Regions from separate parts of the Pseudomonas sp. 86_A genome, predicted to be linked through region 2. Evidence: predicted binding sites of a transcription regulator. Region 2 holds the regulator's gene; each other region holds the start of a gene.

Region 1 (10,409 bases), on a different contig from region 2:
TACGAGTGGGCGAGGCAGGAAACGCGGCAGAGTCTGGAGATGGCGCAGGAGGTGGGTTTCGATCCGGGCCTGAGCTTGCGCGCCTTGCTCAGCGCAGTGGTGCAACAGAGCAAGACGGTGCGCAACGCCGAAGACCTGGCGGACGAGTTGCGCTTTCTGGCGGAAAACCTCGACGACGATCAGGACTACGGCTTCATGCGGCCCTGATGGCGATCAGTGGCGCGGGTCGAAATCGCCGGAGAACATTTCGTCTTCGGCGTCCGGTGCCACCTGGATCTTGTGTTCTTCCGACGCCCAGGCACCCAGGTCGATCAGCTTGCAGCGATCAGAGCAGAACGGACGGAATTTGTTCTCGGGGGTAAATTCCACGGGGGCGCCGCAGGTTGGGCATTCGACGGTTGTAGGGCTCATGACTGGCCTCCGGATAAAGTCAGGTAAAAGTGATGCAGGCGCTCGACTTCGCTGTGCAGCCAGGCGAGGTCGCGGTCGTTGACCACCACATCGTCGGCACGGCTCACGCGCTCTTCGCGGCTCGACTGGGCCTTGAGGATCGCCTGGACCTGCTGTTCGCTGGTCTGGTCACGCTGCAAGGTGCGTTCGATCTGCAGTTGTTGCGGGGCATCGATCACCAGGATGCGCTGGGTCATCGTGTATTGCCCGGATTCGATCAACAGCGGTGACACCAGAATCGCGTAAGGCGATTTTGCCAGTGCCAGATGCTGGGCGATCTCCTCGGCGATCAACGGATGCAGTAGGGCTTCGAGCCAGCGGCGTTGCTCCGGCAGTTCAAAAATCAGCTGGCGCAGGGCCGCACGGTTCAGCGTGCCGTCGGCCTGCAACACCTGCGGGCCGAAGTGTTCGGCAATCTTCGCCAGCGCCGGACGTCCCGGCTCGACCACCCAGCGTGCCGCATGGTCGGCGTCGACCACGTGGACCCCGAGGTCGATAAAGTGCTGGGCCGCAGCGCTTTTGCCGCTGCCGATGCCGCCGGTCAGGCCGAGAATCCAGGGTTTTTCCACAGGGGTATTCATTTCAAACCGACAAACTGCCAATAGAAGTCGGTTATTTGACCACCCCAGAGCAAGGCAATCCAGCCGGCAATGGCCAGATACGGGCCAAAGGGGATCGGCGTCGAGGTTTTCTGCTCGCGCAGACGCAGCAGAATCACTCCGACAATCGCGCCCACCAGCGATGACAGCAGGATCGTCAGCGGCAGAATCTGCCAGCCGCCCCAGGCGCCGAGCAACGCCAGCAGCTTGAAATCGCCATGGCCGATGCCGTCCTTGCCGGTCAGCAGCTTGAACAGCCAGAACACTGACCACAACGCCATGTAACCGACCACCGCACCCCACAGCGCCGCGTGCAGTGAGACAAATACCCCGAAACTGTTGACGATCAACCCCAGCCACAGCAACGGCAGCACCAGCACATCGGGCAGCAGTTGATGCTCGGTGTCGATCAGGCTCATCGCCAGCAGCCCCCAGGTGAGGACGATCAACAGGCACGCCGCCCAGCCAAAACCCACCTGCCAGGCGATGAACGCCGAGAGCAGGCCGCAGGCCAGTTCCGTCAGGGGATAACGCTTGCTGATCGGTGTGGCGCAAGCGGAGCAGCGCCCGCGCAGGGCCAGATAGCTGAGCAGGGGAATGTTCTCCCACGCACGAATCCGATGGCCGCAGTGCGGGCAAGTGGAGTGCGGCAGCATCAGGTTGTAGGTGGGCAGGGGTGTGTCGGTCGGCAGGCCGAGGACGTCCTGGGCCTGCTGGCGCCAATCGCGCTCGAGCATTTTCGGCAGACGCCAGATCAGCACGTTGAGAAAACTGCCGACCACCAGACCCAGCAGCAGTGCGGTGCACACAAAGGCCAGCGGATACAGACTGAAAAGTTCGTCGATAGGCATGTCAGATCGCTGAGCCGAGTTGGAAGATCGGCAAGTACATGGCCACGACCAGACCGCCGACGATGACCCCGAGCACCACCATGATGAACGGCTCCATCAGGCTGGTGAGGTTGTCGACCATGTTATCCACTTCGTCCTCATAAAAACCGGCGACTTTGTCGAGCATGTCGTCCAGCGCGCCGGACTCCTCGCCGATGGCAGTCATCTGCACCGCCATGTTGGGGAACACGCCGGTGCTGCGCATGGAAAAATTCAGCTGCATGCCGGTGGCGACGTCCTGGCGGATGCGCAGCACCGCGCGCTTGAACACCACATTGCCGGTGGCGCCGGCCACTGAATCGAGCGCTTCTACCAACGGCACGCCAGCGGCGAACGTGGTCGACAGGGTGCGGGCGAATCGCGCCACCGCCGACTTGTACATCAGCGTGCCTACCAGCGGCAGTTTCAGCAGCCAGGTGTCTTTGCGGTCACGCAGTGCCTGGGATGTTTTCAACGCGCGACGCGTACCGAAAAACACCGCAACCAGTGCGCCAAGCACCGCCCACCACCATTGCTGCATGAACTCGGAAATGCCGATCACCATCAGCGTGAAGGCCGGCAGTTCCGCACCGAAGCCGGAGAACACCGCCTGAAACTGCGGCACCACCTTCACCAGCAAAATCCCGGTGACGACCATCGCCACCAGCACCACCGCTGTCGGGTAGGTCATGGCTTTCTTGATCTTGGCCTTGAGTGCTTCGCTTTTTTCCTTGTAGGTCGCGACCCGCTCAAGCAGCGTGTCGAGGGCGCCGGATTGCTCGCCGGCATCCACCAGGTTGCAATACAACTCATCGAAATACTGCGGCTTCTTGCGCAGGGCAGTGGCGAAGCTGTTGCCGGCGGCCACTTCCTGCTTCACCTCGTCCACCAGTTTGCGCATCGCCGGATTGTCGAAGCCTTCGCCAATGATGTCGAACGACTGCAGCAAAGGTACGCCAGCCTTCATCATGGTCGCCATCTGCCGGGTGAACAGCGCGATGTCCTGGGCCTTGATGCGTTTGCCGAAGCTCAGCAGGGACGCGGATTTCTTGCGCACCTTGCCGGGGTTGATCCCTTGCTTGCGCAGTTGGGCCTTGATCAGCGCGGGGTTCTGCCCACTCAATTCGCCGGTAACCTTGCTGCCTTTGCGGTCCGTGCCTTCCCAGGCGTAGACACTGATTTTTGCTGCCTTGACCGCCATGTTCAGTCCTTGGTGACCCGGTTGATTTCTTCCAGGCTGGTAATGCCTTGCATGGCCTTGTGCAGGCCCGAGGTGCGCAGATCGTCGAAACCGTCGCGACGCATCTGGCTGTCGATTTCCAGCGAGTTGCCTTCGGCCATGATCAGCCGTTGCAGCTCGGGGGTGTTTTTCACCACTTCATAAATTCCCACGCGTCCTTTGTAGCCGCCGTTGCAGTGATCGCAACCGACCGGCTCATAGATTGTGAAACTGCCGATCTGTTCCGGCGCAAAGCCCTCCTTGATCAGTGTTTCGCGAGGGATCTCGATCGGTGTCTTGCAGTGGCTGCACAGCTTGCGCGCCAGGCGCTGGGCGATGATCAGGCTCACCGAGGTGGCGATGTTGAAGCCGGGGATACCCATGTTGTGCAGGCGGGTCAGGGTTTCGGCGGCGCTGTTGGTGTGCAGCGTGGACAACACGAGGTGCCCGGTCTGCGCAGCCTTGATCGCGATCTCGGCAGTTTCCAGGTCGCGGATCTCGCCGACCATGATCACATCCGGGTCCTGGCGCAGAAACGAGCGCAGCGCCTGGGCAAAATCCAGCCCCTGTTTCGGATTGACGTTGACCTGGTTGATGCCTTCCATGTTGATTTCCACCGGGTCTTCGGCGGTGGAAATGTTGATGTCGACGGTATTGAGGATATTCAGGCCGGTGTACAGCGATACGGTTTTCCCCGAGCCGGTTGGCCCAGTCACCAGAATCATCCCCTGCGGTTGCTTGAGCGCCGCCATATACAGGTCTTTCTGCGCCGGCTCGTAACCCAGCGCATCAATGCCGATCTGCGCACTGGACGGATCGAGGATCCGGATCACCACTTTTTCGCCCCACAGGGTCGGCAGGGTGTTGACCCGGAAGTCGATCGACTTGCTCTTCGACAGACGCATCTTGATCCGCCCGTCCTGGGGTTTGCGTCGTTCCGAGATATCGAGGCTGGCCATGACTTTCAGGCGTGCGGCAATCCGGCCGGCCAACTGGATCGGCGGTTTGGCCACTTCGCGCAGGATGCCGTCGGTCCGCACCCGCACCCGGAAGTTCTTTTCGTAGGGTTCGAAGTGCAGGTCTGAGGAACCACTCTTGATCGCGTCGAGCAGCATCTTGTGCACGAAGCGAACCACCGGGGCATCATCGGCATCGAGTCCGCCGATGGCGTCCTGGCGGCTGTCGTCGACGGATTCGACATCCACGCCGTCAAGATCAACATCGGCCATGTCTTCGAGTCCGCTGGCGTGGGTATCGAAGAATTTCTCGATGGCATCGGTGAGCTTGTCGTCCTCTACCAGAATCGCTTCGGTGCTCAACCCGGTGCTGAACTGGATGTCGTTGATCGCCTGGTGATTGCTCGGGTCGGAAATGCCCACGAACAGTTTGTTGCCGCGCCGCCACAAGGGCAGGGCGTGATGCTGGCGCACCAGTTTTTCACTGACCAGGCCCTTGGGCTGGGTTTCCTTGTCGAGGCAATTGAGGTCCATGAAGGCCATGCCGAAATGCTCGGAAGCGATTTCGGCCACCTGTGAACTCTTCACCAGTTTGTTCTGCACCAGATAGCTGACCAGCGACAGCCGATTGCGCTGCGCCTGTTGCCAGGCCTGCTGGGCGCTTTTTTCCGTCAACAGTTCAGCCTGTACCAGTTGCTTGGCCAGACCGCTCAAAGCGATGTCATTCATGGGGATTCCGCACGCTTGCCGTTCATGACTTATAGCCTAGTCAAGTGACAGCGCCAAACACGTCGGGCACAGGTGACAAAAAGTGTCAGATAGTGCGGTTGTCGGTTGTAGGAAAGGCCGTCGCATCGCGCTCATGCCGAGTATTCGGGGGCATGGCACGGTTGGCATGGGCTATGCTGAGCCCATCTCAGATCATGAGATTCCGACTCATGCATGGAGCGTGGCTATGAAAAAACAACAGGGCTTTACTCTGATCGAGCTGCTGATCGTCGTGGCGATCATCGGCATTCTGGCGACCATCGCCTTGCCGCAGTATTCCAAGTACCAAGCGCGTTCGAAAGTGACGGCGGGTCTGGCGGAGATCAGTGCACTGAAAGTGCCGTTCGAAGACACCATTAATCAAGGCACGGATCCGACTTTGACGCTGGTCGCCGGTAGCGCCACGGCAACGACGTCCAATTGCACGCTGGCCGCTAGTGGCACCGCATCGACGGGTGCTGGCACGATTACCTGCACCTTGGTGAACGCTCCAGGCCCGGTACTGGCTAAAACCATCACGCTGACTCGTTCCTCTGGTACCGGTGCAGGCGTATGGACTTGCGGCACTACTGTTGCACCGGACTACTCGCCGAAAGGCTGTGTCGCAAGCGGTACGTAATTCCAGCTCTTTGCTGATAAATGAATGCCCCGCCAATGCGGGGCATTTTTCATTGCGCAAGGGTTCTCAAAAGCTCCAATATTTTCAGCACCTTAGGAACTTTTCAAAAAGCCGCAACTTGCATGTGAATATTGCGCAAGTCATGCAAATTGCATGAATCCGAAAATTCATGATATTTGTAAGCTATTGATTTATATGGATTTTACCTTGTTTTAAAAGTTGGCACAGCGTTCGCAATATATCCAGTAACCCTGCTGACAAGACAACCAGCAGACTTTCCAGAAAAACAGGAGTTACTCGTATGAAGAAGTTCGCTATCACTGCCGCTGCTGCTACCGCGCTGACCCTGACCATGGCTTCCGGTGCCTTTGCACAATCCACCCAGGCTACTCAGGCTCCAATGACTCTGGCTGCTGGTGAAGTCACCAAGGCTAAAGAAGCTACTTCCGATACCTGGATCACTACCAAAGTCAAAAGCGACCTGGTAACCGAAAAAGGCATTCCAGGCACCGACATCAAAGTTGAAACCAATAAGGGCGTTGTATCGCTGTCCTCTGAAGTCGCTATCACCGAGGCTCAGAAAACCACCGCAGTGAACATCACCAAGAAAATCAAAGGCGTTAAAGCGGTCTCCGCTGACGGCCTGAAAGCCGAGTAAGGCATGACTTCTCGCCTGGACCGGGAGAAGGCGCGACAGACGGGCCGAGCAATACGTCTGCCGCAACTTTAGAGTTCATGCGAACGGTCACACGGATGTGACCATTACAGGCCCCGGCACTTGTGTCGGGGCCTGTTCTATTTCAGGGGCACCACAAAACAACTGTACGAATGAGCCTGCTCGCGATAGCGGTGTGTCAGTCAGCAAAACGTGCCGCTGAAAGACCGCTATCGCGAGCAGGCTCACTCCTACAGAGGGATGGTGTGACTCAATTGCCGCGCTTGCTGTTGATCTGTCGCAGGCGATTGCCTTCAAAGCGCAGGTACTGGTACATGCCGTTGCTCGGGCCGTAGGTCCATTCCTCGACCTGAAACTCTTCGCGGCGATTGGCGCTGCGCTTGTAGCCGAGGGCGTCGCGACTGACCGGCTCGCCGCACTTCTGCAGCACTTCGCTGGCGCGGTCGCCGAGGCTGACCAGTTGGCTGCCACAGCGCAGCGTGTCGGAGGCCAGGGCAGGGCTGGCGGCGAGTATCAACGTCAGCGCAACCAGCCATTTGTGGTTCATCATTCGGCGTCCAGATGCATTTGCGTCACGACCCGGCCATCGCTTTCGGCCTCACCCAGATTGGTGTCGATGAAGTACACCCGATCATCCGCCAGTTGACCTTTGTCGACCAGATAGTCCTTGATGCTGCTGGCGCGTTCCTGACCCAACTGGCGCAGCAGCACATCGCTGGAACTCCAGAACTTGATGATGCCTTCACGCATTTTCGCCGTGCGCTCTTCTTTGCCCAGGTCCTTCCATTCGGCCGGTGGCTGGGTTTTCAGGCGGGTGCGGTAGATGCCTTCGAGCAACGGGCCTTTCTCGTTTTCCGGGACCTGCAGCAGCGAGGCTTGCGCCGGCACCTTGTCGCCACGGCGCTGGAGCATCTTGTAGTAGTTGTATTGATATTCGCGTTCCAGACGCTGTTCGGCGATCAACGGACCGTCGCTGCTTTGCGCGGCGGTGCCTTCGATTTCCAGGCGCAGGGCCGGACGCTCCTTCAGGGCTTTGGACAGTTTATCCAGGGCCGACTCGGCGTCCTTGCTCAGGTCGCTGGAACCCGGGGCAAAGGACACGGTGCCGAGGTCTTCGGAACCGCCGCCGTTGATCAGCCCGCCAATCATCTTGAACGGTGCTGCAGCCGCTTTGACGATCAGATTGCGCAGGGTTTGCCAGACAATCGGCATCACGCTGAACTGCGGATTGTTGAGGTCGCCGGTGACCGGTAGCTCGATGGAGATTTTGCCGTCGACATCCTTGAGCAGGGCAATCGCCAGTTTCAGCGGCAGGCTCACGGCATCCGGGCTGTCGACTTTCTCACCGAGTTGCAGTTGTTCCACCACCACTTTGTTTTCAGCCTTCAACTGGCCCTTGGTGATCAGGTAATGCAGGTCAAGGTTGAGACGGCCCTTGCGGATGCGGTAACCGGCAAATTTGCCCGAGTACGGGGTCAGGGTGGTCAGCTCGACACGCTTGAAGCTGGTGGCGATGTCGAGGCTGGCCATTGGGTCGAACGGATTGACGGCCCCCTTGATGGTGACGGGCGCATAGCGGTCGACCTTGCCCTTGATGTCGACGCTGGCCGGTTTCGCCTGACGACTGTCGATGGTACCGATCTGGCCGTTGAGCTGTTGAACTGCGGTGGCGAAGTTCGGCGTCAGGCTGAAGTCGGCGAAGTTGGCCGAGCCGTCGTTGATTGCAATCGCGCCGATGTGAATGCCCAGCGGCTTGTCCTTGCTGGCCGGTTTGGCGGCGGCAGTCTTCGCACCGCTGTCGGGCGGTTGCGGGATCAGCAGATCGTCAATGTTGGTGGTGCGGTCATCGTTGATCATGAATCGCACGTACGGCTGGAACAGGTTGACCTTGTCGATCGACAGGCTGTCACCGTGTTGATAGTTGATGCCTTCAACCACCACTTGCTGCCACTTGAGGAAGTCGCGGGTTTTCAGGGTGTCGAGGGTATGCAGTTGATCGATCTGCGCACGTCCGGTCACGCCGAGTGCCAGTGGCTCGGTGCTCTTGAGGTTGACCTTCAGGTCGCTGCCGAGCATGCCGCTGCGCAGTTCAAGGCGAATGAACGGATTGATGTAGGACTGCGCGACGCGCAGGTCGATGTCCTGGGTTTTCACGTTGAGCTGGGCGGTGACCGGGGCGAGGTTGACCACGCCGTCGGCGTTGATCTTGCCTTGTTTGCCCAGCCCGCTGTCGAGTTTGACCTTGAAGGGCGAACCGTTGAGGCTGTCGAAATCCTGCAGATCAATGTTCAGCGGCGTGACATCCAGCGCCACCGGCGGTTTCGCCGAACGGTCGGCCAGATGCACCGTGTAGTTGCGCAACTGCACGTCTTTGAGCAGCACTTGCCATGGCTTGCTCGGCGCGGGCGATGTTTTCGGAGAGTCGGCGGCTGCCGGGGTATTGGCAGGTTCCGCCGCGGCTTTGGCTGCGGGTTTGGACGGTTGGCTGGCGAACAGTTTCTGCCAGTCCAGTTGACCGTCGGCCTCGAGCGCGGCCCAGGTTTCCAGTTTGTTGCTGCGAATCTTGCCGACCACCACTTGTTGTTTGGCCAGGTCCACCGAGGTTTCGCTGACGTCGAGGCGTTCAAGTTTTGCCAACGGGCGGCCGTCCGGCGCCTTGATCGCGAATGGCGCAATGCTCACCGCGACGTTGTTGAGCAGCAGTTCGGTTTCTTTCGACAGATTGAGTTTGTACTCGGTGCTGAGGTTGATCACACCGTCTTCGAGCACCAGCGGCAGCGCGTCACGCACGTAGGGCCAGAACGATTTCATCTTGCCATCGGTGACCTTCAGCGTGCCTTCAGAGGTGAAGGGGATCAGGCTGAAGTTGCCCTTCCAGTCGATCTGCCCACCGGCCGGGCCGGCAGCCACCAGCGTCATGTCGGCATTGTCTTCGGGCAGGGTGCTGAGGTTTTTCAGTTCGAAGTCGAGCTTGTCGTAGAGGAACTCGATCGGCTCGCTCGGCCGGGCGTCTTCGAAATGCACATTGCCACTGGCCAACTGAATGCGGTCGATGCGCAGCGGGAACGGCTTGGCATTCGGATCGGCCGGGGTCGGCTCGCTGGCGGGGAGTTTGAACAGGCCCAGCAAATTCAGCTGACCGTCCTTGGCGAAGAGGATTTCAGTCTTCGGCTTGTCCAGCTCGATATCGGCCAGGTGCAGGGCTTTGGTCCACAGGCTGTCGAGTTGCAGGTTGGCGTACAACCGCTCGAAGCCGACTTGTTCCTTGCCCGGCTCACCAATGATCAGGCCCCACAGGGTGACTTCAAGGCTGAACGGATTGAGTTCGATGCGCTGGATATGCGCAGGCACCGTGGCGTAGTTGGCCAACTGCTGGTTGGCAATGCGCAGGGCGATGCCCGGCAAAATCAGAAACCCCAGCAGGCTGTAGAGGGCCAGAGCAGTCAACAAGGCGCCAATCGCGCGAATCAATCCTTTGGGCATGTGCGGCTTCATCTGTCTGAATCGGAGTGCCTTGGAGTATGGCACGCGATTCCGGTTCCGAAGTACATCGTGGGGGGCAGGATTGTTCAGATTTGTCCGCAATCGTTGTAGGAGCTGCCGCAGGCTGCGATCTTTTGATCTTGTTTTTTTAACAATCAAAGTCAAAAGATCGCAGCCTGCGGCAGCTACCACGGGGGATTACTATCAGAGCTGGAGGATCAGGGTTTTCAAAGGTGGTTGCTGGTCCATGGAAGGGAAGTCCGCACCCGGGGTCATCACACTCCACTCGCGTACCGGACGCCCAGCTTTTTCCGCGCAGCGCAGGACCTGTTCGCGCCAGTCGTCCATGCTGACTTTTGCCAGGTTGTTGCAGCAGATCAACACGCCGTTGTCGGCGGTGGTCAGCAGGGCCGGTTTGAGCAGGCTCTGATAGTCGCGCAGCAGGTCGACGGTGCCGAATGCGCTCTTGGCCCACGCCGGCGGATCAAGCAGGACGAGGTCGTATTGACGCTGTTCGAGACGCTGATAGCTCGGCAGTTTCTGCCCGCGCCGTTGGCTGATGGGCAGACCGGCGAGTTGGCGGATTGCCGGGAAATAATCGGACTGGATGAATTGCATCTCGGGCAGTTGCGGGTTGAGCAGACCGTTTTCGCGACCGACCGCCAGGTTGCCTTCGGCAAAGTCCAGGTTGCACACCTCACGCGCACCGCCGGCCGCCGCGCTGAGGCCAACGCCGCAGGTGTAGGCGAACAGGTTGAGGACGCTTTTGC
Region 2 (10,409 bases):
CGGCTGCGCCGCAAGGTATTCGGCGACCGGTGCATCGAGACCCGATTGCGCGCGAAGTTCCGGCTTCCAGTACGGGTTCGGCAGGCAGCGTACGTCGAATACCAGGTCCGCATCCACCGGCATGCCACGCTTGAAGCCGAACGACTCGACCAGAAAGGCCGTGCCCGGCTCTGGCTGGTTCAGCAGGCGCAGCTTGATGGTGTCGCGCAACTGATACAGGTTCAGATTGGTGGTGTTGACCTTGAGGTCGGCCAGGTCGGCGATCGGGCCGAGCAGGGCGGTCTCGTCATGAATGGCTTCGGCCAGCGAGCGATTGGCGGTGCTCAACGGGTGGCGCCGACGGGTTTCCGAGAAGCGCTTGAGCAGGGTTTCCTCGTCGGCATCCAGATAGAGCACGTCGCACTGGATGTGCCGGCTGCGGACTTCTTCCAGAAGCTCGGGGAAGCGCGACAGATGGCTCGGCAGGTTGCGGGCATCAATCGACACAGCCACCAGCGGCTGGGCCAGTTCGGTGTGAACCAGAGCGCGTTCGGCGAGTTCGGGCAAAAGGCCGGCCGGCAGGTTATCGATGCAGTAGTAGCCGTTGTCCTCAAGGACATCCAGTGCGGTGCTTTTACCCGAGCCGGAGCGGCCGCTGACAATGATCAAGCGCATGATTAGTGACCGTTCTGCTCGCTCAGGACGACCTGATACAAGGCTTCGTTACTCGGTGCGCTGCGCAGTTTTTCGCGCACTTCCTTGCGATCGAGCATGCTGGCGATCTGGCGCAGTAATTCCAGGTGGGCATCGGTGGCCGCTTCCGGGACCAGCAGGACAAACAGCAGGTCAACCGGTGCGCCGTCGATGGCATCGAAATCGATGGGGGCATCAAGGTGCATCAATGCGCTGATAGGCGCTTCGCAGCCTTTGAGGCGGCAGTGGGGAATGGCGATGCCGTTGCCGAAACCGGTGGAACCGAGTTTCTCACGGGCGATCAGCGCCTCGAAGACATCCTGCATCTCCAGATCCGGCACTTCGCGGGCGATCAGGTTGGCAATCTGTTCGAGGGCTTTCTTTTTACTGCCGCCCGGCACGTTCACGAGGGAACGGCCGGGGGTCAGGATACTTTCAAGTCGGATCATGGGGTGGGGGGTTATCGACCGGTCGCGCCCTGGAGCAGGCTCTGGGTCTTTTCCTTATGCTTTTTGAGTTGTTTATCCAGCTTGTCGGTCAAGGCGTCGATCGCCGCGTACATATCGGTATGTTCCGCGTTGGCGACCACTTCGCTGCCGGGTATATGCAAGGTGGCTTCGATTTTCTGCTTCAGCTTTTCGACGCACATCGTGACCTGCACGTTGGTGATCTTGTCGAAATGGCGCTCTAATCGTTCGAGTTTCTCATTGATGTAAGCGCGCAGAGGTTCGGTCACTTCCAGTTGGTGTCCACTGATGTTGACTTGCATACAGCTTCTCCTTCGTTGCCAGTGCATAAAGCGGCAGGCCGGATAGCCTGCCACTGGAACGCTGTAACGTGGCTTACATCAACCGCTTGCGTTCGCTCGAAGGCGCGATCCCGAGGGATTCGCGGTACTTGGCGACGGTGCGGCGAGCCACCTGAATGCCTTGTGCCTCCAGTAAACCAGCGATCTTGCTGTCACTCAACGGCTTTTTCTGATTTTCCGCCGCAACCAGTTTTTTGATGATTGCGCGGATCGCTGTGGACGAGCATTCGCCGCCTTCGGAGGTGCTGACGTGGCTGGAGAAAAAGTATTTCAGTTCATAAATACCGCGCGGGGTATGCATGAATTTCTGCGTGGTGACCCGGGAAATCGTCGATTCGTGCATGCCGACCGCCTCGGCGATGTCGTGCAGGACCAACGGTTTCATGGCTTCGTCACCGTATTCCAGGAAGCCGCGCTGATGCTCGACGATCTGGGTGGCGACTTTCATCAGGGTTTCGTTGCGGCTTTGCAGGCTCTTGATGAACCAGCGCGCTTCCTGAAGCTGATTGCGCATGAAAGTGTTGTCGGCGCTGGTGTCGGCACGGCGGACGAAGCCTGCATATTGCGCATTGACCCGCAGGCGCGGTACCGACTCCTGGTTCAGCTCGACCAGCCAGCGTTCGTTGTCCTTGCGCACAATGACGTCGGGCACCACGTATTCGGCTTCGGTCGATTCGATCTGCGAACCCGGGCGCGGGTTGAGGCTCTGCACCAGTTCGATGACCTGGCGCAGCTCATCTTCCTTGAGCTTCATGCGTCGCATCAGCTGGCTGTAGTCGCGGCTGCCCAGCAGATCGATGTAGTCGCTGACCAGACGCTTGGCTTCGTTCAGCCAAGGGGTCTTGGCGGGCAGCTGACGCAGTTGCAGCAGCAGGCATTCGCTGAGATTGCGCGCACCGATGCCGGCTGGTTCGAATTGCTGGATGCGATGCAGGACGGCTTCGATCTCGTCCAGCTCGATGTCGAGCTCCGGGTCAAAGGCGTCGAGAATTTCTTCGAGGGTTTCGTCGAGGTAGCCCTGATTGTTGATGCAGTCGATCAGGGTCACGGCGATCAGGCGATCCGTGTCGGACATCGGCGCCAGGTTCAGCTGCCACAGTAGATGGCTGTGCAGGCTTTCCCCGGCGGAGGTGCGGGTGGTGAAGTCCCACTCGTCGTCATCGCTGGTGGGCAGGCTGCTGGCGCTGGTCTGGTAGACGTCTTCCCAGGCGGTGTCGACGGGCAGCTCGTTAGGGATGCGCTCGTTCCATTCGCCATCCTCCAGGTTGTCCACCGTCGGGGCGGTTTCCTGATAGGACGGTTCCTGAATCTCGGTATTGGGCTTTTGTTCGGCGTTGTCCGCCAAAGGATCGGAGTTGTCGAAGTCGTCGCCGTCTTCCTGGCGTTCGAGCATCGGATTGGATTCCAGGGCCTCCTGGATTTCCTGTTGCAGGTCCAGGGTGGACAATTGGAGCAGGCGGATGGCCTGTTGCAGCTGCGGTGTCATCGTCAGCTGCTGGCCCATTCTCAAGACTAGCGATGGTTTCATGGCAGGGGCTTAACACCTTATTCGCCGGCGCGCATGCGCCATCCACTACAGGGCGCCGAAGCGCCAAACTTAAGCAAATTATATGCCTGAAACTGTCGTGTTTGCCTAGAGCGCTGTAACAATAAAAGCGTATAAAAATCAGCTTCAACGTTACAGCACCCCAACGGCTGGCCGGGTGTGCTCGCGCTTTAGAGGCGGAACTCGTGGCCCAGGTACACTTCCTTCACCAGATCGTTGGCGAGGATGGTTGCAGCGTCACCTTCGGCGATCAATTGACCGTCGTTGACGATGTAAGCGGTTTCGCAGATATCCAGGGTCTCGCGGACGTTGTGGTCGGTGATCAGTACGCCGATGCCCTTGGCCTTGAGGTGATGGATGATCTGCTTGATGTCGCCGACCGAGATCGGGTCGACACCGGCGAACGGTTCGTCGAGCAGGATGAATTTCGGTGCGGTGGCCAAGGCGCGAGCGATTTCCACCCGGCGGCGTTCACCACCGGACAGGCTCATGCCGAGGTTGTCGCGGATGTGGCTGATGTGGAATTCCTGCAGCAGGCTTTCCAGTTCCTTGCGACGCCCGGCCTTGTCGAGTTCGGCGCGGGTCTCGAGGATGGCCATGATGTTGTCGGCTACCGACAGTTTGCGGAAGATCGACGCTTCTTGCGGCAGATAGCCGATACCGGCCTTGGCGCGACCGTGCATGGGCTGGTGGCTGACGTCCAGATCGTCGATCAGCACGCGACCCTGATCGGCCTGCACCAGGCCAACGATCATGTAGAAACAGGTGGTCTTGCCAGCGCCGTTCGGGCCGAGCAGGCCAACGATCTGGCCGCTGTCGATCGACAGGCTGACGTCGCGCACAACCTGGCGGCTTTTATAGGCCTTGGCCAGGTGCTGAGCTTTCAGAGTTGCCATTACTGGGTTTTCTCGTCGGTTTTCTTCTTCGGCTGGATCACCATGTCGATGCGCGGACGCGCTTCAGTGACCTTGCTGCCGGTAGCGCGACCGGCGCTGGCCAGTTTCTTCACGGTGTCGTAGACGATTTTCTCGCCCTGAGTGGTGTTGTTGTCCTTGTCGACAACCTTGGCCTTGTCGATCAGCACGACGCGGTTTTGCGCAGCGTGGTACTGGATCGTCACGCCCCAGCCCTGAACAGGCTTGGTGTCGCCAGCGGTTTGCAATTGCTCGAAGTAGGCAAGGTTGCCGACCGAAGTCACGACGTCGATGTCACCTGTCTTGGTGCGGGTGATGGTCACCGTGTTGCCTTTAACGGTCATCGAGCCCTGGGTGATGATCACATCACCTTTATAGGTGGCGATGCCGTTCTTGTCGTCCAGTTGGGCGTCGTCGGCCTGAATGCGGATAGGTTGCTGCTGATCGTTCGGCAGAGCCCAGGCGCTCACGCTTCCCAGTGCTGCGCCCAGACTGAGCAAAATAGGGAGGGTTTTAACGAGCCTCATACTGTCCTCTTACGTTCGATTGCAGGTGTATCCTGCTTTCCTTCAAATACGCCTTCATTCCCACGCCAGTCGATACACCGCCAGCGCCGTCGATTCTAACGGGTTGCTCGGTCTGCGCATATTGCTGCTGAGGGAACACCGTCATTCGTGTACTGGTGATCAGGGTGTCGCGGTTCTTTTCATCGGTGCGCTTGATGCGTACCGAGTCGATCAGTTCTACCTGCGTTCCGTCAGGATTCACCTCGCCACGCTCGCTGGTCACGTGCCATGGGAATTCGGTGCCGCGGAACATGTTCAGGTCGGGTTTGGTGACCAGGGTCACGTCCGTCGCTTTCAGGTGCTCGGCCTTGTCGGAGGTCATTTCGTACTGCAGCTTGCCGTCCGGAAGGTATTGCAGGGTATGTGTGTTGGTGGCGTACCAGTCGATGGCCGTGTCTTCGACCTTGACCACAGGTTTGTCGAGGAAACGCTCAGGGCTGATGTTCCAGTAGCCGACCGCCGCAAACATGGCAGCGATACAGCCGAACAGCAGGAAGTTGCGAAATTTTTTGCTAAACATGATTTGGCTCACAGGTACGCGGCGTTGGCCGCATCGAGGCGGCCCTGGGCGCGCAGGATCAATTCGCAGAATTCGCGGGCAGCGCCTTCGCCACCGCGAGCCCGAGTGACGCCATGGGCGTGTTCGCGCACGAAGTCGGCAGCGTTGGCAACGGCCATGCCCAGGCCTACGCGGCGGATCACCGGCAGGTCAGGCAAGTCGTCACCGAGGTAGGCGACCTGTTCATAGCTTAGGCCCAGTTGCGCCAGTAGACCGTCCAGAACCACCAATTTGTCCTCGCGACCCTGAAACAGGTGCGGGATACCGAGGTTCTTCGCCCGGCGCTCGACCACAGGAGTCTTGCGACCGCTGATGATCGCGGTTTCGACGCCGGCGTTCATCAGCATCTTGATGCCTTGGCCGTCGAGGGTGTTGAACGTCTTGAATTCGCTGCCGTCTTCAAGGAAGTACAGGCGACCGTCGGTGAGGACGCCGTCGACGTCGAATACCGCCAGTTTGATCGCTTTGCCGCGCTGCAGCAGGTCGGTTGTCATTACATCACTCCTGCACGCAGCAGATCGGAGAGGTTGAAGGCGCCGATCGGGCGATCTTCTTCATCCACGACAACCAGTGCGTTGATTCGGTGGTCTTCCATGATTTTCAGCGCTTCGGCGGCGAGCATTTCGGGCCGTGCGGTCTTGCCGTGCGCGGTCATGACCTGGTCGATGGTGGCGCTACGGATGTCGATGCTGCGATCCAGCGTGCGACGCAGGTCGCCGTCGGTGAAGATCCCGGCCAGTTTGCCGTCGGCTTCAACAATCGCGGTCATGCCCAGGCCCTTGCGGGTCATTTCCATGAGCGCATCCTTGAGCAGGGTGCCGCGTTGCACCAGTGGCAGTTCCTGGCCGGCGTGCATGACGTTTTCGACTTTCAGCAGCAGGCGTCGGCCCAGCGCGCCGCCCGGGTGGGAAAAAGCGAAATCTTCAGCGGTAAAACCACGGGCTTCGAGCAGCGCCACGGCCAGCGCGTCGCCCATGACCAGCGCAGCGGTGGTCGAGGATGTCGGCGCCAGGTTCAAAGGGCAGGCTTCATGCTCGACATGCACGTTGAGATTGACCTCGGCGGCCTTGGCCAGCGGCGACTGCGGATTGCCGGTCACGCTGATCAACTGGATGCCCAGGCGTTTGATCAAAGGCAGCAGGGTGACGATTTCGTTGGTCGAGCCGGAGTTGGACAGGGCGAGGATCACGTCGTCGCGGGTGATCATGCCCATGTCGCCGTGGCTGGCTTCGGCTGGATGCACGAAAAAGGCCGGGGTGCCGGTGCTGGCCAGGGTTGCAGCAATCTTGTTGCCGACGTGCCCGGATTTGCCCATGCCGACGACGACCACACGGCCTTTGCTGGCCAGAATCATCTCGCAAGCGCGTACGAAATCGGCGTCGATATGGGGCAACAAGCCTTGTACGGCTTCCACTTCGAGGCGGATGGTGCGTTGTGCCGATTGAATCAGGTCGCTGGATTGGCTCATGTCAGAAATCGTATAGCCCGATGAAAAGGCGGCGATTATAGCGGTTATGTTGAAAAGCCTCACGCAAGTTCGTCGTGCTTTGTCATTCCTCGTAACCAAAACCCTTAAAAAGTGCCGTCAGGCCTGTCATATCGCTGAACACGGACGGGCTTGGGCCTTGGGCGCTTGGCGATTGCAGTGATATAGTTCGCCGCCAGTTCGGCCCGCCCGGGAGGTATGTGCTTTCCAAGGAAAGCCAGGCGTCCGAGTGAGAGGCTGCATCGCAAGGAGTTTAGATGAGTGCCGATAACGCCTACGCGGTCGAGCTGAAGGGAGTCTCCTTCAAGCGCGGTGCGCGCAGCATTTTCAATAACGTCGATATTCGCATCCCGCGCGGCAAGGTCACCGGCATCATGGGACCTTCCGGGTGTGGCAAGACCACGCTGCTGCGTTTGATGGGGGCGCAATTGCGTCCTTCCAGCGGGGAAGTGTGGGTCAACGGTCAGAACCTGCCGACGCTGTCGCGCAGTGATCTGTTCGATGCGCGAAAGCACATGGGCGTGCTGTTTCAGAGCGGCGCACTGTTTACCGATCTCGATGTGTTCGAGAACGTCGCTTTCCCCCTGCGTGTCCATACCCAATTGCCGGATGAGATGATCCGCGACATCGTCCTGCTCAAATTGCAGGCGGTCGGTCTGCGGGGCGCGATCGAGTTGATGCCCGACGAGCTTTCGGGAGGCATGAAACGTCGTGTTGCCCTGGCCCGTGCGATTGCCCTCGATCCGCAGATTCTCATGTATGACGAGCCGTTCGTCGGTCAGGATCCGATCGCCATGGGCGTGCTGGTCCGTCTGATCCGTCTGCTCAACGATGCGCTGGGCATCACCAGCATCGTGGTGTCCCACGATCTGGCCGAGACCGCGAGCATCGCTGACTACATCTATGTAGTAGGTGATGGTCAGGTGTTGGGGCAGGGTACGCCGGACGAGTTGATGAATTCGGATGAACCCCGTATTCGCCAGTTCATGACCGGTAACCCCGACGGCCCGGTGCCGTACCATTTTCCAGCGACGGATTACCGCGCAGATCTTCTGGGGAAGCGCTGATGCGCAGAATTTCATTGATAGAACGTGTGCGCCGCTTCGGCGAAGCCGCGATCGACGCTGTCGCGGTGTTTGGCCGGGCGACCCTGTTCCTGTTTCACGCGTTGCTCGGTCGCGGTGGCATCAGCGGCGGTTTCGGTCTGCTGGTCAAGCAACTGCATTCGGTTGGCGTGATGTCGCTGGTGATCATCGTTGTGTCCGGGATCTTCATCGGCATGGTGCTGGCGCTGCAGGGCTTCAGTATTCTGTCGAGCTACGGTTCGGAGCAGGCGGTGGGGCAGATGGTCGCTCTGACGTTGCTGCGTGAGCTGGGGCCGGTGGTCACGGCGCTGCTGTTTGCCGGGCGTGCCGGTTCGGCACTGACCGCCGAAATCGGCAACATGAAGTCCACCGAACAGCTTTCCAGCCTGGAAATGATCGGTGTCGATCCGCTCAAGTACATTATTGCCCCGCGTCTGTGGGCCGGTTTCATTTCCCTGCCGGTGCTGGCGATGATTTTCAGCGTGGTGGGTATCTGGGGCGGTTCGTGGGTGGCTGTCGACTGGCTTGGGGTGTATGAAGGCTCCTACTGGGCAAACATGCAAAACAGCGTGAACTTCACCAGCGATGTGCTCAACGGCGTCATCAAAAGTGTCGTTTTCGCCTTCGTCGTGACCTGGATCGCCGTATTCCAAGGCTATGACTGCGAGCCCACTTCCGAGGGCATCAGTCGCGCCACCACCAAGACCGTGGTATTCGCCTCGCTGGCGGTACTGGGCCTGGACTTTATTCTGACCGCTTTGATGTTTGGAGATTTCTGATGCAAAACCGCACCCTGGAAATCGGTGTCGGCCTGTTCCTGCTGGCAGGGATCCTGGCCTTGTTACTGCTTGCTCTGCGGGTCAGTGGCCTGTCTCCGACTTCGACCACCGACACCTATAAGCTTTACGCCTACTTCGACAATATCGCCGGTTTGACGGTCAGAGCCAAAGTGACCATGGCCGGTGTGACCATCGGCAAGGTCACGGCCATCGATCTGGATCGCGACAGCTTCACCGGTCGGGTAACGCTGCAAGTGGATAAAAAGGTCGACAACCTGCCGACCGACTCCACAGCGTCTATCCTGACCGCTGGCCTGTTGGGCGAGAAGTACATCGGTATCAGTGTGGGCGGGGAAGATACTCGCCTGAAGGATGGTGGAACCATCCATGACACGCAGTCGTCTCTGGTACTGGAAGACCTGATCGGTAAATTCCTGCTCAATACCGTTAGCAAAGACGCCAAATGAGGAGCTTTTGAATGATCTCTACCTTGCGACGTGGCCTGTTGGTGTTGCTCGCGGCACTGCCGCTGCTGGCCAACGCTGCACCCGGACAGTCGGCGCACGACCTGGTTCAGGACACCACGAACCGGATGCTGGCCGATCTTTCGGCCAATAAAGCGAAGTACAAGCAGGATCCGGCTGACTTCTATGCCGCACTGAACAGCATTGTCGGTCCGGTGGTGGATGCCGAAGGCATTTCCAAAAGCATCATGACGGTCAAGTATTCGCGCAAGGCTACGCCTGCGCAGATGCAGACCTTCCAGGAAAACTTCAAGAAAGGCCTGTTCCAGTTCTACGGCAACGCCTTGCTCGAATACAACAACCAGGGCATCACGGTTGATCCTGCCAAGGACGAGTCGGGCGATCGCACCAGCGTCGGCATGACCGTCAAGGGCAGCAACGGCGCGATCTACCCTGTGCAGTACACGCTGGAGAAGATCAACGGCGAGTGGAAACTGCGCAACGTGATCATCAACGGCATCAACATCGGCAAGCTGTTCCGTGATCAGTTCGCCGATGCGATGCAGCGCAATGGTAACGATCTGGACAAGACCATCAACAATTGGGCTGGCGAAGTGGCCAAGGCCAAGGAAACCACCGAGAAAGCTGCCGAGAAGCCAGCGCAATGAATGAGGCGGCAGTTCGTATGAGTGATGTCGACGAGCTACTGCTCAGCGGAGTGCTGGACTACCGCACAGGTCCCGACCTGCGCAAGGAAGGCCAGGCGCTGATCAAGTCCAGCAAGGCGGCATCGCTGGTGATCGATTGCTCGGCAGTCAAGAAGTCCAGCAGCGTCGGCTTGTCCTTGCTGCTGTGCTTCATGCGCGATGCCCAGGCGGCCGGCAAGGCCGTCAGCATCCGCGCGATGCCGGAAGACATGCGCGAGATCGCTCAGGTCAGTGAACTGACCGAGTTGCTGGCGCACCCCTGAACCCGCATCGATAAAGAAGCCCCCCGTCAGAGTCCTGCCAATGCGGGGTTCGCAGGCGCGGGGCTTTTTTGTATGATGTCCGACCCGTGCGCACAGGGCGCCGATTGAGGTTGAGCATGCAGGCCGTAGAAGTGAAGAGCTTCCTTGAAGGAAAGCTGCCCGGAACGTTGGTAGAAGTTGAGGGCGAAGGCTGCAATTTCCAGCTGAACGTGATTAGCGATGAACTGGCGGCGTTGAGCCCGGTGAAGCGTCAGCAGCAGATCTATGCCCATTTGAACCCATGGATCACCGATGGCAGCATCCATGCGGTCACTATGAAATTTTTCAGCAGCGCGGCCTGGGCCGAGCGCACCTGAGCCTAAGGGCGTCGAGATTCTTATGGATAAATTGATTATTACCGGCGGCGTTCGTCTTGATGGCGAAATCCGCATCTCCGGGGCAAAGAACTCCGCCCTGCCGATTCTGGCTGCCACCCTGCTGTGCGATGGCCCGGTGACCGTTGGCAACCTGCCACACCTGCACGACATCACCACCATGATCGAGCTGTTCGGTCGCATGGG
Region 3 (10,409 bases), on a different contig from region 2:
CGACGTCAAGCAAGCCCAGGTTGCTCAGACTGTCGTAGAGCAAGCGGCCAATGAGAAATTCCAGCGAGAGGTAATACACCCGCTTCTGGCCTTTGCGGTAAATCTGCCGGGTGTGGTCCATCCAGTGTTCGACCATGTGGTCGCGCGCCGCCAGGGCAATGGCTTCGAACCAGTCATGGTCGAAGGCGTGATCCGGGTCTTTGCCCACTGCATAGGTGAGCTTGGTCAGGACGGCATCGCGGAATGCGGCCACCTCTGCTTCGCGAACTAGTGGTTCTTGAGTCATCGATAGGACCTCGAGCGAGCGTGGAATTGTCTGAGCCTAGACGGTCTGACCGACGGTAGAGGCGCAGGTTCTGCAGTTTTTCCGAAGACGGTGAGATAGCCCGGCATTACCTTGGCGAGTGGGCTAATGAATGCAGGGGGCGTGCCGTACTGACGGCCAATTCCACGGCATTTGGAAAAATCTGGCGAAAGGTTGTTCAAAAATCCACCAGTCCCGGTATGATCGCGCGCCCTGATGCACACGCCTGGTAATTCCCGATGATGAAGCCCAACCTGATTGCCGCCGCCGAGATCGACCGTCTCGATACGTGGGCCAAATATTCGGCCCCGATGTGCGGCTCTTGTGTCTCCAGCTGCTGCACCCTGCCGGTCGAGGTCAAGATCAAGGACCTGGTGCGCATCGGTGTGGTCGACGAGTTCGAGCTGGGCGATCCGCCGAAGAACATCGCCAAGCGCCTGCAAAAGGAAGGGCTGGTCGAGCGTTTCAACCAGAAGTCGGGGATCTTCACCCTGCAGCGCATGAGCAACAACGATTGCTACTACCTGGATCGTAAGAGCCGCCTGTGCACCATTTATGACAAGCGCCCGGACACCTGCCGCAATCACCCGAAGATCGGCCCGCGTCCGGGATACTGCGCGTACAAGCCGAAAGAAGTCGAGCGCGTGCAGAATTCACGGTCGATCGAGAAGTTCTGAAGATCAAAAGATCGCAGCCTTCGGCAGCTCCTACAGGGGAATGCGTATCCCTGTAGGAGCTGCCGAAGGCTGCGATCTTTTTTTGCCTTGAATCGCAGACAAACAAAAACGCCCCCGGTCTCGCGACCGGGGGCGTTTTTTATTCCAGGGCTAAATTACGCCTTGGCTTTCTTGGCAGCGCGGGTACGCTCGCTTTCGTCCAGGATCTTCTTGCGAAGACGGATGGACTTAGGCGTGACTTCGCACAGCTCGTCTTCCTGGATGTATTCCAGAGCCTGTTCCAGAGTGAAGCGAACAGGTGGTACCAGAGCGATGGTTTCGTCTTTACCCGAAGCACGCATGTTGTCGAGCTTCTTGCCTTTGGTTGGGTTCACACCCAGGTCGTTGTCGCGGCTGTTCTGACCAACGATTTGACCGTTGTAGATCTCCTGGCCGTGTTCTACGAACAGCTTGCCACGAGCCTGCAGGGTTTCCAGCGAGTAGGTCAGTGCCTTGCCGGTTTCAACCGAAACCAGAACGCCGTTCTGACGGCCGGACATGTGGCCCGACTTCACTGGAGCGTAACGGTCGAAGATCGAGGTCAGGATGCCAGCACCGTTGGTCAGGGTCAGGAACTGGTTACGGAAACCGATCAGACCGCGAGCAGGGATGTTGTATTCCAGACGAACACGGCCCTTGCCATCCGGCACCATGTTGCTCAGGTCGCCCTTACGCAGACCCATCTCTTCCATGACCTTGCCCTGCGATTCTTCAGGGATGTCGATGGTTACGTTTTCGAACGGTTCCTGCTTCACGCCGTCAACTTCACGGATGATCACTTCAGGACGGCCCAGGGCCAGCTCGAAGCCTTCGCGACGCATGGTTTCGATCAGTACCGAGAGGTGCAGCTCACCACGGCCGGAAACCTTGAACTTGTCAGCCGAGTCGCCTTCTTCAACGCGCAGTGCAACGTTGTACAGCAGCTCTTTGTCCAGACGATCCTTGATGTTACGGGAAGTCACGAACTTGCCTTCTTTACCGCAGAATGGCGAGTCGTTTACCTGGAAGGTCATGGAAACGGTTGGCTCGTCAACGGTCAGCGGCTTCATCGCCTCGACGGTGTTGATATCGCACAGAGTGTCGGAGATGAACAGCTCGTCGAAGCCGCTGATGCAGACGATGTCGCCTGCCGCTGCTTCTTCAACGTCAACGCGGTGCAGACCGTGGTGACCCATCAGCTTCAGGATACGACCGTTGCGGCGCTTGCCGTCGGCGCTGATAGCGACAACCGGGGTGTTCGGCTTGACGCGACCACGAGCGATACGGCCAACACCGATAACACCCAGGAAGCTGTTGTAGTCCAGAGCGGAGATCTGCATCTGGAACGGACCGTCACGGTCAACGGCCGGAGGCGGAACGTGATCGACTACCGCTTGGTACAGCGGGGTCATGTCTTCAGCCATGGCGGTGTGATCCAGACCGGCGATGCCGTTCAGGGCCGAGGCGTAAACAACCTGGAAGTCCAGTTGTTCTTCGGTCGCACCGAGGTTGTCGAACAGGTCGAAGATCTGGTCCAGAACCCAGTCCGGACGCGCGCCTGGACGGTCAACCTTGTTGATCACCACGATTGGACGCAGGCCGGCTTCGAAAGCCTTCTTGGTCACGAAACGGGTTTGCGGCATAGGGCCGTCTTGAGCGTCAACCAGCAGCAGAACGGAGTCAACCATCGACATTACGCGTTCTACTTCGCCGCCGAAGTCGGCGTGGCCCGGGGTGTCCACGATGTTGATGTGGTAGCCGTTCCAGTTGATGGCGGTGTTTTTCGCCAGAATGGTAATACCGCGCTCTTTTTCCTGGTCGTTGGAGTCCATCACGCGCTCGTCGTTGAGCTCGTTGCGCTCCAGGGTGCCGGATTGACGCAGGAGTTTGTCTACCAGGGTGGTCTTACCATGGTCAACGTGGGCAATGATGGCGATGTTACGTAGATTTTCGATCACTTGTGTATCTCGATCAGAGGATTCGGTTTGCTGACAAGTCTTGGCAGCGATTAACAGTAGTGTCCGGCATGGCCGTTACAGCTTGACGGCGGTGTCGGGGGGCCGGTGACGCAGGCCACAGGCAAACAGCCCCGGGCACTTAGCTCGGTCGATAAACGCGCACATTGGCATGCCCCTCACTGAGCAAATGGTGAGCATGCAGGCGACTCATCACGCCTTTGTCGCAATACAGCAGGTACTGGCGAGTCGGATCCAGCTCCTTGAAACGAGCGTTCACTGCGTAGAACGGCATCGTCTGTACTTCTATGCCGGCGAGTTCCAGCGGGTCATCCTCGGCCGCATCCGGATGACGGATGTCGATGACGATCTGACCGGCCAGCGCTTCGCCGACTTCTTCAATCTGCAAGTCCTGGCCCAATTCGTCGATCACCCGATCGATCGGCACCAGTTTGGCGTTTTCGAGCGCACGCTCGAGGACCGCCATGTCGAATTCTTTCTCTTCGTGCTCAACGCGGTGGCGTTTGGCGGCGGTCTTCGGATTGACCGAGATGACCCCGCAGTATTCCGGCATGTGCTTTGCGAAATCGGCGGTGCCGATCTCGTTGGCCGTGTCGATGATGTCCTGCTTGTGCGCGACGATCAGTGGACGCAGGACCAGCTTGTCAGTCACGCAGTCGATCACCGACAGGTTCGGCAAGGTCTGGCTCGACACCTGGGAGATCGCTTCACCGGTTACCAGGGCGTCGATGTGCAGGCGGTCGGCGATGGCGGAGGACGCGCGCAACATCATACGCTTCAATACGACGCCCATATGACTGTTATCGACTTTGCCGAGAATTTCACCCAACACTTCTTCGAACGGAACACTGACAAATAGCACGCGTTGCGAGCTGCCGTACTTCTTCCAGATGAAATGCGCGACTTCCATCACGCCCAATTCGTGGGCACGACCGCCCAGATTGAAGAAGCAGAAATGCGCCATCAGGCCGCGGCGCATGATCTGGTAGGCGGCAACCGTCGAATCGAAGCCGCCAGACATCAGTACCAGCGTCTGCTCCAGGGCGCCGAGCGGATAGCCGCCGATGCCGTTGTGCTGGCTGTGGATGACAAACAACCGTTGGTCGCGAACTTCGATTCGGACTTCGATTTCCGGCGCCTTGAGGTCGATTCCGGCCGCACCGCACTCGCGACGAAGCTTGCTGCCGACGTATTTCTCGACGTCCATCGAGCTGAACGGGTGCTTGCCTGCACGTTTGCAGCGCACCGAGAAAATCTTCCCGGCCAGCACATCGCCGTAGTGCTGTTTGCACTTCTCGGTGATGTCGTCGAAGTCGCCCAACGGGTACTCGGCGATCTGCAAAAAGTGCGCGACGCCAGGCGTACAGGTGAGGCGTTCGCCCATCTCTTTCAAGGCTTTGGGGTCGGTAACGCGGGTTTCCAGCTCGAGATTGTCCCACACACCGTTCACCACCACGGCCGGGTCCAGATCGCGGAGCACGGCGCGGATGTTCTTGGCCAGCTGGCGGATGAAACGCATCCGGACAGGGCGGCTTTTGATGGTGATCTCGGGGAAGACTTTTACGATTAGTTTCATGAAAACAGCGCGCGCAGGGCCAGCCGAAAAAGGGGGGCGCGGATTATAGCGGAAATTGCTCAAGGTTTAACCAGTTAATATGCAGAAGGTTTCACACGCACCAAAACGGGTCACTTTCAGATTTACACGCTACATTAAGGGGCGAGATTTTCCCCTTTATTGCGCTTTGCACCGTCGCAAGCGTGAATTTGGGGCAAAAAACCCATGGTGGGGCACTGGCATGCAATTTGCTCCCTTGTGAGGCAGGTTGCCTTGGCAGAGTATCTGCGCCGGCATCACCCATATTAAGGGCATCCACTACCAAGCCCTAAGCCACCCGGAGGACACTATGTCGAAGTCGGTTCAACTCATCAAAGATCATGACGTCAAGTGGATTGATCTGCGCTTCACGGACACCAAAGGCACTCAGCACCACGTGACCATGCCGGCTCGCGATGCGCTGGAAGACGACTTCTTCGAAGTCGGCAAGATGTTCGACGGTTCCTCCATCGCTGGCTGGAAAGGCATCGAAGCCTCCGACATGATCCTGCTGCCGGACGACGATACTGCCGTGCTCGACCCGTTCACCGAAGACGCGACCCTGATTCTGGTCTGCGACATCATCGAACCGTCGACCATGCAAGGTTACGATCGCGACCCGCGCGCCATCGCTCACCGCGCCGAGGAATACCTGAAGACCACCGGTATCGGTGACACCGTCTTCGCCGGTCCGGAACCAGAATTCTTCATCTTCGACGAAGTGAAGTTCAAGTCGGACATCTCCGGCTCGATGTTCAAGATCTACTCCGAACAAGGTTCGTGGATGTCCGACCAGGACATCGAAGGCGGCAACAAAGGCCACCGTCCTGGTATCAAAGGCGGCTACTTCCCGGTTCCGCCGTTCGACCACGACCACGAAATCCGTACTGCCATGTGCAACGCACTGGAAGAGATGGGTCAGACCGTTGAAGTTCACCACCACGAAGTGGCGACTGCCGGTCAGAACGAAATTGGTGTCAAGTTCAACACCCTGGTGAAGAAAGCTGACGAAGTTCAGACTCTGAAATACGTTGTACACAACGTTGCTGACGCTTACGGCCGCACCGCGACCTTCATGCCGAAGCCACTGTACGGCGACAACGGCTCGGGCATGCACGTCCACATGTCCATCGCCAAAGACGGCAAGAACACCTTCGCTGGCGAAGGCTATGCCGGCCTGTCCGAAACCGCCCTGTACTTCATCGGCGGTATCATCAAGCACGGTAAGGCCCTGAACGGCTTCACCAACCCGGCCACCAACTCCTACAAGCGTCTGGTGCCAGGTTTCGAAGCTCCGGTAATGCTGGCCTACTCGGCTCGCAACCGTTCCGCCTCGATCCGTATTCCTTACGTCAACAGCCCACGCGGCCGTCGTATCGAAGCACGTTTCCCGGATCCGGCTGCCAACCCGTACCTGGCGTTCGCAGCTCTGCTGATGGCCGGCCTGGACGGTATCCAGAACAAGATCCACCCAGGCGATGCCGCTGACAAAAACCTGTACGACCTGCCGCCTGAAGAGGCGAAAGAGATCCCACAAGTTTGCGGCAGCCTGAAAGAAGCCCTGGAAGAGCTGGACAAGGGCCGTGCGTTCCTGACCAAGGGCGGCGTGTTCTCCGACGACTTCATCGACGCCTACATCGCGCTGAAATCCGAAGAAGAAATCAAGGTCCGCACCTTCGTGCACCCACTGGAATATGAGCTGTACTACAGCTGCTGATCCGGTAGCGCCGCGCTACGCGGCGTGACAAAAAAGGCCTCCTTCGGGAGGCTTTTTTTATTGAAGATCAAAAGATCGCAGCCTTCGGCAGCTCCTACCAGGATCGGTGCAGGGGCTGCCGAAGGCTGCGATCTTTTGACCTGGCTTTTCAATTCCATTTGTTAACGGCTTGGGCCTGTCGCCCACCCTGACCTATGCTGCACCCCATCGCTTTCTTTCCCGGTCGCTTTCATGGGTCGCACCTTTCTCTACATCCTGCTGCTGATCGCCCTGCCCGCCGCCGCGCAGATCTACAAGTACACCGACGCCAATGGCAACACGGTCTACAGCGATCACGCGCCAGACGGCATCAAGGCGCAGCCTGTCGAGTTGCCACCGCTGAACCGCGTCGAGCCGCAGGCGCCGAGCGCACCCGCGCCCACCAGCACTGACAATCGTCCACCTGCACGCAACGCCTACGAGATACTTGAGCTGAATGGCCTGCCCAGCGAAGAAGCCCTGCGCGCCAACAACGGCACCTTCACCGTCAACGTGCTGATCAAGCCGCGTTTGCAGGCGCCGCACCAATTAAGACTGATCCTCGACGATGAACCTTACGGCCAGCCCAGCAACGTGCCGATCCTGCAGCTGGTGAATGTCGACCGTGGCGAGCATCGCCTCGCGGTGCAGGTGATCGATGGTCAGGCGATCATTCAGCAGAGCCCGTCCGTGGTGTTTACCGTGCAGCGTGTACACAAGCCATGAGAGGTGTCTGGCTGATCCTGTGCCTGCTCGCCCTGCCGATTTCGGCGGAGGTCTTCACCTACGTCGATGCGCAGGGCAATCGCGTCTACACCGATCAGCCGCGCGGCAACGCCAAGCGCGTGCCCATCGCGACCAGCAATCGCATGTCGGCCACCCCCACGGCTGCGGCGCCGATCAGCGCCGCACAAAAATCCCCGGAACCCCCTCTGTTCCATTACGACATGCTGCGCATTCTGATTCCTGAACCGGACGCGACCCTGCGCAGCAGCGCGGGCGAGGTGATCGTCAGTGTCACCAGCGAACCGGGCCTGCAACCCGGCCATCGCTATCGCCTGCTGCTGGACGGCCAGGCCACGGGCGAGCCGGGCCTGAGCCCGGTGTTCCCGCTGAGCAACATCGACCGGGGCAGCCACAACCTGTCGGTGGAAATCCTCGATGAACAGGGCCGCACCGTCGAACGCACCGCCAACCAGCCATTCCACATGCTGCGCATTTCGCTGGCGCAGAAACGCCAGGTCAAACCCTGCGTCAGCGAAGACTATGGCGTACGCCCGGAATGTCCGCTGAAAGACAAACCCGCCGAAGAAAAAAATCCCTTCCTGCGTTTCTTCTAACGCCGTTCAGATTTGCGCACTATATTGGTGCACTAGACTGCACCGTACCCACATTCCAACCCATTTTGGTTCGAAAGTACCCGCCAGCCCCGACACGACGCCACGCAAACGAGCGTCAAACGCCTGTTTCAGGGGTTGAGCGCTTCTTTTCGGAGCCTTGGTTTGGTTTTTGCATTTTCCTCGCATCAGCGCTTAGTTCTCGCGCACGCCTTGCTCCAAAAGGGGTCCAGATGACCATAAGCGACGCAATCCACCGTTTGCTGCTCGACAACCTGACCACCGCCACCATCCTGCTCGACGCCGAACTGCGCCTTGAGTACATGAACCCGGCGGCCGAGATGCTGCTGGCCATCAGCGGTCAGCGCAGCCATGGGCAGTTCATCAGCGAGCTGTTCACCGAATCCACCGAGGCGCTCAACTCGCTGCGCCAGGCGGTCGAACAGGCGCACCCGTTCACCAAGCGCGAAGCGATGCTCACCGCCCTCACCGGCCAGACCCTGACCGTGGATTACGCGGTGACGCCGATCCTAAGCAACGGCGCGACCATGCTCCTGCTGGAAGTGCACCCGCGTGACCGGCTGCTGCGGATCACCAAGGAAGAGGCGCAGCTGTCCAAGCAGGAAACCAGCAAGATGCTGGTGCGCGGTCTCGCTCACGAGATCAAGAATCCGCTGGGCGGCATCCGTGGCGCCGCGCAATTGCTGGCCCGTGAGCTGCCGGAAGACAGCCTGCGCGACTACACCAACGTGATCATCGAAGAGGCCGACCGTCTGCGTAATCTGGTCGACCGCATGCTCGGCTCGAACAAGTTGCCGTCGCTGGCCCTGTGCAACGTCCATGAAGTGCTCGAGCGCGTCTGCCAACTGGTCGAAGCGGAAAGTCAGGGCTGCATCACCTTGGTGCGCGATTACGACCCCAGCATTCCCGACGTGTTGATCGACCGCGAACAAATGATTCAAGCCGTGCTGAACATCGTGCGCAACGCGATGCAGGCAATCAGCAGCCAGAACGAGTTGCGTCTGGGCCGCATCAGCCTGCGCACCCGGACCATGCGCCAGTTCACCATCGGCCACGTCCGCCATCGCCTGGTGACCAAGATCGAGATCATCGACAACGGCCCCGGGATACCGGCGGAACTGCAGGAAACCATCTTCTTTCCCATGGTCAGCGGCCGCCCGGACGGTACCGGGCTGGGCCTGGCCATTACCCAGAACATCATCAGCCAGCACCAGGGCCTGATCGAGTGTGACAGCCATCCAGGCCACACCACGTTCTCGATCTTTCTGCCACTGGAACAAGGAGCCACATCGACATGAGCCGTAGTGAAACCGTGTGGATCGTCGATGACGACCGTTCAATCCGTTGGGTTCTGGAAAAAGCCTTGCAGCAGGAAGGCATGACCACGCAGAGCTTCGACAGCGCCGATGGTGTGATGAGTCGTCTGGCCCGTCAGCAGCCTGATGTGATCATTTCCGACATCCGCATGCCGGGTGCCAGTGGCCTCGACCTGCTGGCGCGGATTCGCGAACAGCACCCACGGTTGCCGGTCATCATCATGACCGCTCACTCCGACTTGGACAGCGCGGTGGCCTCGTATCAGGGCGGCGCGTTCGAATACCTGCCCAAGCCGTTTGACGTGGACGAGGCGGTATCGCTGGTCAAACGCGCCAATCAACATGCGCAGGAACAGCAAGGCCTGGAAGTGGTACCGGCGCTGACCCGCACCCCGGAAATCATCGGCGAAGCGCCGGCGATGCAGGAAGTGTTTCGTGCCATCGGCCGCCTGAGCCACTCCAATATCACGGTGCTGATCAACGGCGAATCCGGTACCGGTAAAGAGCTGGTGGCCCACGCCCTGCACCGCCACAGCCCGCGCGCGGCCTCGCCGTTCATTGCGCTGAACATGGCGGCGATCCCGAAAGACCTGATGGAATCCGAGCTGTTCGGCCACGAGAAAGGCGCGTTCACCGGCGCAGCCAACCTGCGTCGTGGGCGCTTCGAACAGGCGGACGGCGGCACGCTGTTCCTCGATGAAATCGGCGACATGCCGGCAGATACACAAACCCGGCTGCTGCGGGTGCTGGCCGACGGCGAGTTCTACCGCGTTGGCGGGCACGTGCCGGTCAAGGTTGACGTGCGGATCATCGCCGCCACCCACCAGAATCTGGAAACCCTGGTGCACGCCGGGAAATTCCGTGAGGACTTGTTCCACCGCCTCAACGTGATCCGCATCCACATCCCGCGCCTGTCGGATCGTCGCGAAGACATCCCGACTCTGGCCAAGCACTTCCTCAGCCGCGCGGCACAAGAACTGGCGGTGGAGCCGAAGCTGCTGAAAAGCGAGACCGAGGAATACCTGAAGAACCTGCCATGGCCGGGCAACGTGCGGCAGCTGGAGAACACCTGCCGCTGGATCACCGTGATGGCGTCCGGCCGCGAAGTGCACATCAGCGACCTGCCGCCAGAGTTGTTGAGCCTGCCGCAGGATTCGGCGCCGGTAACCAACTGGGAGCAGGCGCTGCGCCAGTGGGCCGATCAGGCCTTGGCCCGTGGCCAGTCGAGCTTGCTCGACAGCGCGGTGCCGGCGTTTGAACGGATCATGATCGAGACTGCGCTGAAGCACACAGCCGGCCGGCGTCGTGATGCCGCGGTATTGCTCGGCTGGGGTCGCAACACCCTGACGCGCAAGATCAAGGAATTGGGGATGAAAGTGGATGGTGGGGATGACGATGAGGGGGATGAGGGTTAACTCGGCACTCTAGTCG

What was found. The regulator sigma-54, encoded in region 2, starts transcription at its own class of promoters, with help from an activator protein. The targets are predictions, from matches to a motif close to ANTGGCATNNANNTTGCTNT.
Region 1: a site for sigma-54 is predicted at 4,983-5,002, ahead of J5M57_RS10325 (pilin). Genes of this name have one in related genera too.
Region 3: a site for sigma-54 is predicted at 4,766-4,785, ahead of glnA (glutamate--ammonia ligase). Genes of this name have one in related genera too.

Annotation. Positions count from the first base shown of each region.
Region 1 is NZ_JAFGYS010000005.1:291,537-301,945, forward strand. It holds gene J5M57_RS10295 (hypothetical protein) at 1-207, shown strand, start outside; gene yacG (DNA gyrase inhibitor YacG) at 214-411, opposite strand; gene coaE (dephospho-CoA kinase) at 408-1,031, opposite strand; gene J5M57_RS10310 (A24 family peptidase) at 1,028-1,900, opposite strand; gene J5M57_RS10315 (type II secretion system F family protein) at 1,902-3,119, opposite strand; gene pilB (type IV-A pilus assembly ATPase PilB) at 3,122-4,822, opposite strand; gene J5M57_RS10325 (pilin) at 5,049-5,480, shown strand; gene J5M57_RS10330 (BON domain-containing protein) at 5,782-6,138, shown strand; gene J5M57_RS10335 (DUF2845 domain-containing protein) at 6,407-6,703, opposite strand; gene J5M57_RS10340 (DUF748 domain-containing protein) at 6,703-9,651, opposite strand; gene J5M57_RS10345 (class I SAM-dependent methyltransferase) at 9,844-10,409, opposite strand, start outside.
Region 2 is NZ_JAFGYS010000002.1:290,834-301,242, reverse strand. It holds gene rapZ (RNase adapter RapZ) at 1-654, opposite strand, end outside; gene ptsN (PTS IIA-like nitrogen regulatory protein PtsN) at 657-1,121, opposite strand; gene raiA (ribosome-associated translation inhibitor RaiA) at 1,133-1,441, opposite strand; gene J5M57_RS04750 (RNA polymerase factor sigma-54) at 1,515-3,008, opposite strand; gene lptB (LPS export ABC transporter ATP-binding protein) at 3,197-3,922, opposite strand; gene lptA (lipopolysaccharide transport periplasmic protein LptA) at 3,922-4,467, opposite strand; gene lptC (LPS export ABC transporter periplasmic protein LptC) at 4,454-5,026, opposite strand; gene J5M57_RS04730 (HAD family hydrolase) at 5,035-5,559, opposite strand; gene J5M57_RS04725 (KpsF/GutQ family sugar-phosphate isomerase) at 5,559-6,533, opposite strand; gene J5M57_RS04720 (ATP-binding cassette domain-containing protein) at 6,809-7,618, shown strand; gene mlaE (lipid asymmetry maintenance ABC transporter permease subunit MlaE) at 7,618-8,415, shown strand; gene mlaD (outer membrane lipid asymmetry maintenance protein MlaD) at 8,415-8,882, shown strand; gene J5M57_RS04705 (ABC transporter substrate-binding protein) at 8,894-9,547, shown strand; gene J5M57_RS04700 (STAS domain-containing protein) at 9,544-9,849, shown strand; gene J5M57_RS04695 (BolA family protein) at 9,966-10,205, shown strand; gene murA (UDP-N-acetylglucosamine 1-carboxyvinyltransferase) at 10,228-10,409, shown strand, end outside.
Region 3 is NZ_JAFGYS010000012.1:239,529-249,937, reverse strand. It holds gene J5M57_RS19830 (glycogen/starch/alpha-glucan phosphorylase) at 1-286, opposite strand, end outside; gene J5M57_RS19825 (YkgJ family cysteine cluster protein) at 544-981, shown strand; gene typA (translational GTPase TypA) at 1,137-2,957, opposite strand; gene thiI (tRNA uracil 4-sulfurtransferase ThiI) at 3,097-4,551, opposite strand; gene glnA (glutamate--ammonia ligase) at 4,880-6,286, shown strand; gene J5M57_RS19805 (DUF4124 domain-containing protein) at 6,518-7,030, shown strand; gene J5M57_RS19800 (DUF4124 domain-containing protein) at 7,027-7,644, shown strand; gene glnL (nitrogen regulation protein NR(II)) at 7,875-8,960, shown strand; gene ntrC (nitrogen regulation protein NR(I)) at 8,957-10,393, shown strand.